3 regions of the Aminobacter sp. LjRoot7 genome follow, and region 2 is predicted to be linked to each of the others. Evidence: predicted binding sites of a transcription regulator. Region 2 holds the regulator's gene; each other region holds the start of a gene.

What was found. Region 2 encodes PhoB, which activates phosphate uptake and scavenging genes when phosphate is short. Its sites were predicted from a motif close to TGTCATNNANCTGTCAT; they were not measured.
Region 1: a site for PhoB is predicted at 1,525-1,541, ahead of phnC (phosphonate ABC transporter ATP-binding protein). Genes of this name have one in related genera too.
Region 3: a site for PhoB is predicted at 1,902-1,918, ahead of ACSQ3E_RS12725 (bifunctional 2',3'-cyclic-nucleotide 2'-phosphodiesterase/3'-nucleotidase). Genes of this name have one in related genera too.

The regions. Positions count from the first base shown of each region.
Region 1 covers NZ_CAXUPX020000001.1:835,970-839,243, reverse strand. The annotation lists gene phnD (phosphonate ABC transporter substrate-binding protein) at 1-505, opposite strand, end outside; gene phnC (phosphonate ABC transporter ATP-binding protein) at 598-1,440, opposite strand; gene ACSQ3E_RS04105 (GFA family protein) at 1,725-2,069, shown strand; gene ACSQ3E_RS04100 (winged helix-turn-helix transcriptional regulator) at 2,129-2,467, opposite strand; gene ACSQ3E_RS04095 (GFA family protein) at 2,696-3,109, shown strand.
Region 2 covers NZ_CAXUPX020000014.1:84,158-87,431, reverse strand. The annotation lists gene pstB (phosphate ABC transporter ATP-binding protein PstB) at 1-324, shown strand, start outside; gene phoU (phosphate signaling complex protein PhoU) at 363-1,067, shown strand; gene phoB (phosphate regulon transcriptional regulator PhoB) at 1,166-1,855, shown strand; gene ACSQ3E_RS27910 (ROK family protein) at 1,886-3,127, opposite strand.
Region 3 covers NZ_CAXUPX020000003.1:642,324-645,597, reverse strand. The annotation lists gene ald (alanine dehydrogenase) at 96-1,211, opposite strand; gene ACSQ3E_RS12730 (Lrp/AsnC family transcriptional regulator) at 1,366-1,839, shown strand; gene ACSQ3E_RS12725 (bifunctional 2',3'-cyclic-nucleotide 2'-phosphodiesterase/3'-nucleotidase) at 2,011-3,274, shown strand, end outside.

The DNA of each region.
Region 1 (3,274 bases), on a different contig from region 2:
CCTTCACGGCGGTGCCGCCGAGGTCCTTGGGCAGCGAGGTGACGGGGATCAGGTAGCCCGAGGTCGAGTCCGGATCGGCGAAGCCGAGCTTCTTGCCCTTGAGGTCTTCGAGCTTGGTGATGCCCGAATCCTTCTTGGCGACCATGATCGAATAGTAGCCGGTGGCGCCGTCGGTCTGGACGGTGGTCAGGATCGGCTCGACGGCGTCCTTGTTCTGCAGGTAGATCTTGGCATAGCCCGAAGCGCCGAGCTCGGCGTAATCGAGCGTGCCGCCGAGCAGGCCCTGGATGGTGCCGTCATAGTCGGCGGCCGGGAACAGCGACACCTTCTCGACGCCGATGGCCTTGGGCAGCTGGTCGACGAGGCACTGGAAGTTGCGCAGGCGGTCGGCTTCGTTCTCGCCGCCGATCAGGCCGATGCGGAATTCCTTGAGGTCGGCAGCATTGGCCGAACCGATCGCCAGCACGGCGAGCGAAGCGGCACCCAGAAGTGCTTTCTTGAACATGACATGTCTCCAGTTCGGCCCGGCGGCATGCCGGGTCATTGCGGGTTGCTGATTGCTGGCCCTTGACGCGGGCGAGACGAACGCGGGCAGTCTCAGACCGGGGCGTAGGCCGGTTCGAGGGGTGCGGCGGATACGGGAACCCTGACCTTGACCGGGCGGATGCTGGTCGAGGTGATGGCTTCGGAAATCTCGGTGCCGTCGGCGTCGGCACCGTAGACGAGGCGGACGGCCTCTATGGTGAGGTCTTCAGGCGCGCCGTCGAACACGACCGCGCCGCCCTGCATGCCGATGATACGGTTGCAGTAGGTGCGGGCGGTGTCGAGCGTGTGCAAGTTGGTGATGACGGTGATGCCTTCGCGCAGGTTGATGTCGCGCAGCGCGTCCATCACCACCTTGGCGTTGAGCGGGTCGAGCGAGGCGATCGGCTCGTCGGCGAGGATCAGCTTCGGCTCCTGCATCAGCGCACGGGCGATGGCGACGCGCTGCTGCTGGCCGCCCGACAGCGTACCTGCCGGCTGGAGCGCGGTGCGGGCGATGTCGAGGCGCTCGAGCGCGGCGATCGCCCGGATGCGCTCTTCACGCGAAAAGATCGAAAGCAGGTTGAGCGCTGTCGAACGGTGGTTGAGGCGGCCGAGCAGGACGTTGGTCAGCACGTCGAGGCGCGGCACGAGGTTGAACTGCTGGAAGATCATGGCGCAGTCGCGCTGCCATCGGCGTAGCTGGGTGCCACGCAGCGACGACACTTCGGTGCCGTCGAAGACGATCGAGCCCTGGCTCGGGTCGATCAGGCGGTTGATGGTCTTGAGCAGGGTCGACTTGCCGGCGCCGGAGCGGCCGATGATGCCGACCATCTGGCCTTGCTGGATCTGGAGGTTGACGCCGTTGACGGCGACATTCTTGCCGAAGCGGCGCGTCACGTTGCGGATTTCGAGCATCTTGGCTTCCCTGTCCCGTCGGGCTTTTTCGCCCTTGTCTGCGATGGGCCTAGACCCGGGACGTGAAGCTGCAATGTCGGGACCATGTCAGTTTTGTTACGATGCACAGGCCGGAGCGCGAAAAACGCCGCTTTTCAGGGCGAATTTCACTCTTTTCGGGAATCCCATCTCGCAATTCGGCGTCGCGCGAGCTGCTGTTGCGGTCGTTTGACGGTGGCGATTGTCAGGCCATGGGACGGGCGCTAAGCCTTGCGCGCAAGTCAATCACGAGGAGGAGATGGCTCATGGCCAAGGGAAGCTGCCACTGCGGAAATGTCTCGTTCGAGGTCGAGGGCGAGCCGGCAAGTGCGATCGAATGCAACTGCTCGCATTGCAGCCGCAAGGGCTACCTGCTGTGGTTCGTGCCGCGCGACAAGTTGACCGTCACCACGCCGCCGGAGCGGCTTGCGACCTACAAGTTCAACAAGCATGTCATCGACCACATGTTCTGCCCGAACTGCGGCTGCGCGCCGTTCGGCATGGGTGTCAGCCCGAGTGGAGAGAAGACGGCGGCGATCAATGTACGCTGCATTGAAGAGATCGATCTGACGACGCTCAAGCGCATCCCGTTCGACGGCCGCAGCCGCTGAACGCCTCGGCGGAGAATCACCCGGAGATCTAGCGTTGGCAGGTGCACTGCTTGGCCGCGTCAGGCCGCTTGGCGCTGATCTTTCCAGCTCTCGTGCTGCTTGCCCCATGCCGACATCGCGGTCACGGCGTCGTTCAGGCTCAAGCCGAGCGGCGTGATGGAGTATTCGACGCGCGGCGGCACCTCGTCATAGGCGCGCCGGCTGATCAGCCCGTCGGCCTCCATCTGCCGCAATTGCTGCGTCAGCACCTTCTCGCTGATGCCGGGCAGTTGCCGACGCAGTTCAGCAAAGCGGTGCGGCCGCAGGTGCAATTCCCACAGCAACGAGGTTTTCCACTTGCCGCCGATGGCCTGCATCGCGGCGGCAAAACCGCAACTGTCCGGTTCCTTGCGCCTCATCTGGCAACTCCTGTCATGATATCAGTAGCTTACTTCAAGGTGCGTACTTCTCAACGCGGTGACAGTACATATGTTCGGACCAAGCGCGCGCCAAACATAAACCCGCCCCTCGTTGCGAGGGGCATTCGCTTGTCGGAGAAATCATCGTGAAATCAAATGTCTGCGTGCTCGGCGCGGGCCGCATGGGCTCGTCCATTGTTCGAACTCTGCTCGACCGGGGCGACCCGAATGTATGACGGCGAGACGAGGCGTACTGCGACCTGCTCATGCCGGAGCGTGAAACTCGTCCTCGCTGGAGAGCCGCGACGCGTCTATGCCTGTAGCTGCACCGAGTGCCAGCGATGCACCGGTGCTGCGTTTTCCTATCGGGCCATCTATGCCGATGCCGCCGTCGTCAGCCAGGAAGGGGAAACCAGATCCTGGCGGCGAGCCGGCTCGTCTGGACAATGGTTGGAGCAGACATTCTGCGTCACCTGCGGGTCGGTCGTCTTCATGCGGGCAGAAGCGCTGACGGCCGCACTGTCGGTCTCGGTCGGCTGTCTGGAGGATCAGGAGTTCCCGGCGCCGGTCATGCTCCACTGGCCGAACAGCAAGCATAAATGGCTCTGTCTGGAAGGCGTTAGCGAAGCGGTTACCCCCTGAAAAGCGGATCGCCAAAGGTCGCGTGATGCCACCCCCTCGGCAGAGGGCACTGCACTCGATCGCATCCTGTGTTTGACCGGCGTAGCCGCAAAGCGCCTCGGCAGGGCGGCAAATGATCGCCTGAGCTGCGACTAAAACTGTTATAAATCAATGTCTTGGCGGATT
Region 2 (3,274 bases):
GGCACCGGCCTGTCGGGTGGCCAGCAGCAGCGCCTTTGCATCGCGCGCGCTATCGCGGTTTCGCCCGAGGTGATCCTGATGGACGAGCCGTGCTCGGCGCTCGATCCGATCGCTACCGCCAAGGTCGAAGAGCTGATCGACGAACTGCGCGAGAACTACACGATCGTCATCGTCACGCACTCGATGCAGCAGGCGGCACGCGTGTCGCAGCGCACGGCGATGTTCCACCTCGGCTATCTCGTCGAGGAAGGCCCGACCGACAAGATGTTCACCAACCCCGACGACAAGCGGACGCAGGACTACATCACCGGCCGCTTCGGCTGAGTGGGTTTCGTCGCGGCACACGATACGAGGAAGAAATCATGGGCGAACATACAGTCCGGTCCTTCGACGAAGAACTCCAGCACGTCGACCAGCTCATCCGCGACATGGGCGATCTCGCCGGCGCGATGGTGGCTGGCGCCATCCGCGCGCTTTTGTCATCTGACCAGGCGCTGGCGCAGAACGTCGTGGCTGATGACACGATCATGGATGCCAAGCAGCGCGATCTCGACAATTCCGCGATCACACTGATCGCCAAGCGCCAGCCGATGGCGCAGGACCTGCGCGCCGTCGTCGGCGCCATCCGCATGGCGGGCGATCTCGAGCGCATCGGCGACCTCGCCAAGAACATCGCCAAGCGTGTTGGCGCCGTTGGCCAGTCGCCGACCCCGCGCAACCTCTCGCATTCGATCGACGCGATGGCGCAGCTGGTGCTCGGCCAGGTTCGCGGCGTCGTTGATCTTTATGTCGCACGCCAGGCCGAAGGCCTGAAGAACCTGCGCGCCGACGACCAGAAGATCGACATCCAGTACACCGCCGTGTTCCGCGAGCTCCTGACCTACATGATGGAAGATCCGCGCAACATCACGGCCTGCACGCATCTGCTGTTCTGTGCCAAGAACCTCGAGCGCATCGGCGACCACGTCACCAACATCGCCGAGAACGCCTATTTCGTCGTGACAGGTACGCAGCTGCCGCTGAATCGGCCAAAGGTCGACGAGACCACGACGACGGTTCCGGCCTGAGCACTTCCGCAACCGCATGCGTTTGGCGCGGGGGCGCTGCATAGGTTAAATCAGCGCATGGTCCAGAAGCGGCCATGCGCAAGGACAAGGTATAGCCGATGATCGCTCCCAAGGTCATGGTCGTCGAAGACGAAGAGCCGCTGGGCGTGCTGCTTCGTTACAATCTCGAATCCGAAGGCTACCAGGTCGAAGTCGTCACGCGTGGCGACGAGGCCGAAATCCGGCTCCAGGAAAACGTGCCCGACCTTCTGGTGCTCGACTGGATGGTGCCTGCGTTGTCAGGTATCGAACTGTGCCGCCGGCTCAGGATGCGCCCGGACACCGAACGCCTGCCGATCATCATGCTGACCGCGCGCGGCGAAGAGAGCGACCGGGTGCGCGGGCTTTCGACGGGCGCCGACGACTATCTGGTCAAGCCGTTCTCGACGCCGGAGTTCATGGCGCGCGTCAAGGCGCTGCTGCGCCGGGCCAAGCCCGAGGTGCTGTCGTCAGTGCTCAAGGTCGGCGACATCATGCTCGACCGCGAGTCGCACCGGGTCTACCGCAAGAAGAGCGAGATCAAGCTCGGGCCGACCGAATTCCGCCTGCTCGAATTCATGATGCGGCATCCGGGCCGGGTGTTCTCGCGCAGCCAGCTGCTCGACAATGTCTGGGGCGAGACGATCTACATCGACGAACGCACCGTCGACGTCCATGTCGGACGCTTGCGCAAGGCGGTCAACAATGGCCGCATGCCCGACGTGATCCGCACCATCCGCGGCGCCGGTTACGCCATCCGCGAGGACTAGCCGGGCTTCTGTCCCTTTCGGGATCTGGCTCTAGGCGACATCGGCATCGGCGCGGCGAGGTGCCGTGCCTGCGGCAAAGATTTCCTGATCGACGGTGAGCAGGGCGCGCATCATCGCGCCCTCGCGCTTGAGCGGAACCTCGTTGGGTTCGGTGTCGAACGAGATCGCCTTGGAATGCAGCCCGCCTGCTGTCTTGGCGATGGCAGCGCGCACATGCGGCTCCATGATGTCGAAGGCTGTTGCACCGACGCCGACGAAGGCGAGGGGGGCAGGGTCGAACAGGGCGAACATCGAGCCTAAACCGAAGCCGATCGCCTCGCCGGCCCTGCGGAAGGCTTCGCGCTCGGGGCCGTCATGGTCGCGGGCGGCATCGGCAATCGACCTGATGTCGTCGTCGGACAGGTCGGCCAGCGGTTCGGCGTTCTCGTCGCCAATTCTGGCGTTGCGCCAGATGGCGTAGTTGCCGGCATAGGCCTCGATGCAGCCGCGGCGGCCGCAGCGGCAGAGCGCTCCGTCGGGCCGGTGGACCATGTGGCCGAACTCGGCGCCCGAGGATTGCGTGCCGGTGAACAACTCGCCCTTGATGACCAGGCCCATGCCGATGCCGTGCGACAACAGGATGGCGATGAAATCGTCGCGATAGCGCACCGGATCGCGCCAGCGCAGAGCCTCGGCGATCATGTTGCAGTCGTTTTCGACCGAAACCGGGACGCCGAATTCCTGCTCGAACCGGTCGGCGAAAGGCAGGTCGTCGTGCTGGGTGATCGGCGACCACAACAGCTTGCGCGAAGCGGCATCGGTGATGCCCTGGACGGCCATGGCGATGCGCAGCACGGTCCCGCCGGAGGCAGCAGCATCGTCGATCAGCCGCCGGACCATGGCGACGCACTCGTCAATCAGCGCCTCGGCGGTCATCTTCTGGGTCACCAGCCGCTTCGTTTCCTCGACGACCGTGTTGCCGGCATAGTCGATGACGGCGGCGGACAGGCTGTTGAGCGAGAGCACGACGGCAACGATCGACGCGGCATTGGGTTCGAGCGTCAGCCCGACCTGCGGCCGGCCGCGCTTCATCGAAACCGGCTCGCTGACCTTGGCTTCGGCGAGGATGCCTTCTGAAATGAGATCGGAGGAAATCGTCGAGATCGTCGAATGGCTGAGGCCGGTGGTGGCGGCGATTTCGGTGCGCGACGGCTGGCTGGCACGGCGAACAGCGGATATAACCATGGCGCGGTTGCGCCGTCTCAGATCGTCGTGACGTATGCCGACCGACATGTGCTCGTCTTCCTCCCGGCGAAGCGCTGCCCTTCTTAAGCGGCAGTCCCTTACGCGCCAAGTGATTGTGACAGAGCCTGCGCCAATTGTCTCTATTTATTTCGGGCTCCGAAAAAAATACGGAGCGCGCGCGAAACCATGTTGACA
Region 3 (3,274 bases), on a different contig from region 2:
TATTTTTTCGACAGCAGCGCAGACGAGGGATCAACGGGCAAAAAAATGCCCGCCGCATCGCTGCGGCGGGCGCTTGATCGCAACTCAGAAGAGAATCAGGCAGCCAGTGCCGACTTCGCTTCCGTCATCTCGTAACCGAGCGCTTCGGCAACCGCGCGATTGGTGATCCGGCCGCGATGGACGTTGAGGCCGTTGCGCAGGTGCGGCTCGTCGGCAAGTGCCTTGAGGCCGCGATCGGCGAGCGCCAGGCCGTAGTGCAGCGTGGCGTTGTTGAGCGCATGCGCCGAGGTGACTGGCACGGCACCCGGCATGTTGGCGACGCAATAGTGGATGATGCCGTCGACCTCGTAGGTCGGGTCGGCGTGGGTGGTGGCGTGCGAGGTCTCGAAGCAGCCTCCCTGGTCGATGGCGACATCGACGAGCACCGCACCCTTCTTCATGCCCGACAGCATTTCACGGCTGACCAGCTTGGGCGCGGCAGCGCCCGGAATGAGCACGGCGCCGATGATGAGATCGGCCGAGAAGCATTCTTCCTCGAGCGCCTCTACCGTCGAGTAGCGCGTGTGGACGCGGCCGGCGAACAGATCGTCGAGCTGGCGCAGACGCGGGATCGAGCGGTCGATGATGCTGACGTCGGCACCGAGACCGGCCGCCATGCGCGCCGCATGCAGGCCGACGACGCCGCCGCCGATAACCGCGACCTTGCCTGGCAGCACGCCCGGCACGCCGCCGAGCAGCACACCACGGCCGCCATAGGCCTTCTGCAGCGCCGTCGCACCCGCCTGGATCGCCAGGCGACCGGCAACCTCGGACATCGGTGCCAGCAGCGGCAGGCCGCCGCGGTCGTCGGTCACTGTTTCATAGGCGACCGCGGTGACACCCGAGCCAAGCAGGCCCTTGGTCTGTTCCGGATCGGGCGCAAGATGCAGATATGTATAGAGGATCTGGCCGTCGCGCAGTTGTGCCCATTCCTTGGGCTGCGGCTCCTTGACCTTCACGATCATGTCGGAGCGGGTGAACACCTCCTCGGCGGTCTTGGCGATCTGGGCTCCTGCCGCGCGATAGGCATTGTCGTCGGCGCCGATGCCTGAGCCTGCGCCGGCTTCGACCAGGACCTCGTGGCCGTGGGCGACATATTCGCGAACCGAACCGGGCGTCAGCCCGACACGGTACTCATGATTCTTGATTTCCTTGGGACAACCTACGCGCATCTTCCTGCTCCTCCGCAGCCATTTTGGCCTTCTCTCCCGATGACGAAGTCAATCACGAATCGTTCCGAATATGTTTGCGAAAACGGTTGCGCTACCATGGGTTGTTCGATAATTTTTGCGTACATCCTCTGTATTATCGAAGGAAATTCGAAGAATGCCGTTAGACAGGATCGATATCGCCATTCTGGACGCGCTTCAGAAGGATGGGCGGATGCCCAACGCGGCATTGGCCGAAAAGATCGGGCTGTCGCAGTCGGCCTGCTCGCGCCGCCTCGACAATCTGGAGAAGTCGGGGATCATCAGCGGCTACCATGCCCGGCTTTCGAATGTCGCGCTCGGCCACCAAATGACAGTGATCGTGCACATCTCGCTGTCTGGGCAGTTCGAGAAGACGCTTTCGGATTTCGAGGTCGCGGTAAAGCGCTGCCCCAACATCCTGTCCTGCCACCTGATGTCGGGTGAATACGACTACATCCTGCGCATCGCTGCCCGCGATCTGCCCGACTACGAGCGCATCCACAAGGAATGGTTGTCGGCGATGCCGCATGTCACCAAGATCAATTCGTCCTTCGCCCTGCGCGAGATTGTCGATCGCACCGTGATGGGGATTAGGCCGGATCTGCTCTGACCCAGGAACAAAGCAGGCTGAAACAGGCAGCATAGCGCTGGCCCAATCCATTCCCCACGCGATGTCGCGAGGCTGTCATGCGAGTCGGCTGGACTCGCGTGAATTTTGGCGCGACATTTGATCTTTGGGACGCCGGCTAAATACTGTCAGTTCATTTCCTGGAGAATGAAAATGTCCAACGTGAATCAACCTGTTTCTCGCCGTTCTTTCCTGGCGGGATCGGCTGCAGCGGGTGCACTGGTAATGCTCCACCCCTTTTCGGCGCGCGCCCAGGCCAACCAGGCGCATCTTCGCATCATGGAAACCACCGACCTGCACGTCCACGTGTTTCCCTATGACTACTATGCCGACAAGCCGAACGACACGATGGGTGTCGCCCGCACCGCCTCGATCATCGATGCCATCCGCACTGAAGCAACCAACTCGATCCTGGTCGACAATGGTGACTTCCTGCAGGGCAATCCGATGGGCGACTACATGGCCTATCAGCGCGGCATGAAGGAGGGCGACGTCCATCCGATCATCAAGGCAATGAACACGCTGGGCTATGATTGCTCGACGCTGGGCAATCACGAGTTCAACTACGGCCTCGACTACATGTTCAAGGTTCTGGCCGGCGCGAACTTCCCGGTCGTCTGCTCCAACCTGACAAAGGGCGAACTGGCCGCCGACGCGACCAAGGACGAGCTGTTCCTCAAGCCTTATGTGATCCTCGACAGGAAGGTGAAGGATGGCTCGGGCGCCGAGCATCCGATCCGCATTGGCTTGATCGGCTTCGTGCCGCCTCAGGTGATGACCTGGGATTCGCGCCATCTCCATGGCAAGGCGATGACCCGCGACATCGTCAAGGCGGCGCAGGCCTGGGTGCCTGAGATCCGCGAGCAGGGCGCCGACATCGTCATCGCACTCTCGCACTCCGGCATGGGCACGCCGCAGGCTGCTGAAAACCTCGAAAACGCCTCCATCCTGCTTGCCGGCGTCAAGGGCATCGATGCGATCGTCACCGGCCATAGCCATCTCGACTTCCCCGGGCCGAAATTCGACAAGGTCGAAGGCCTGGACAACGCCAAGGGCACGATTAACGGCAAGCCGGGCGTAATGGGTGGCTTCTGGGGCTCGCATCTCGGCCTGATCGACCTGTTGCTCGAGCGCGACGGCAAGAGCTGGAAGGTTGTCAGTTCGACCAGCGAGGCGCGGCCGATCTCTAAGCGCGTCGACAAGAAGGTGGTGCCGACTGTTGAAAGCAAGGCTGCTGTCGAGGCTGCAGCCAAGGAAGAGCACGAAGCGACACTCGCATACGTGCGCACGCCCGTCGGCAAGACATCGGCGCCGCTCTATTCCTATTTCGCGCTCGTCGCCGACGACCCCTCGGTCCAGATCGTGAGCCAGGCGCAGATCTGGTACATCAAGGACATGCTCAAGGACACCGAGCACA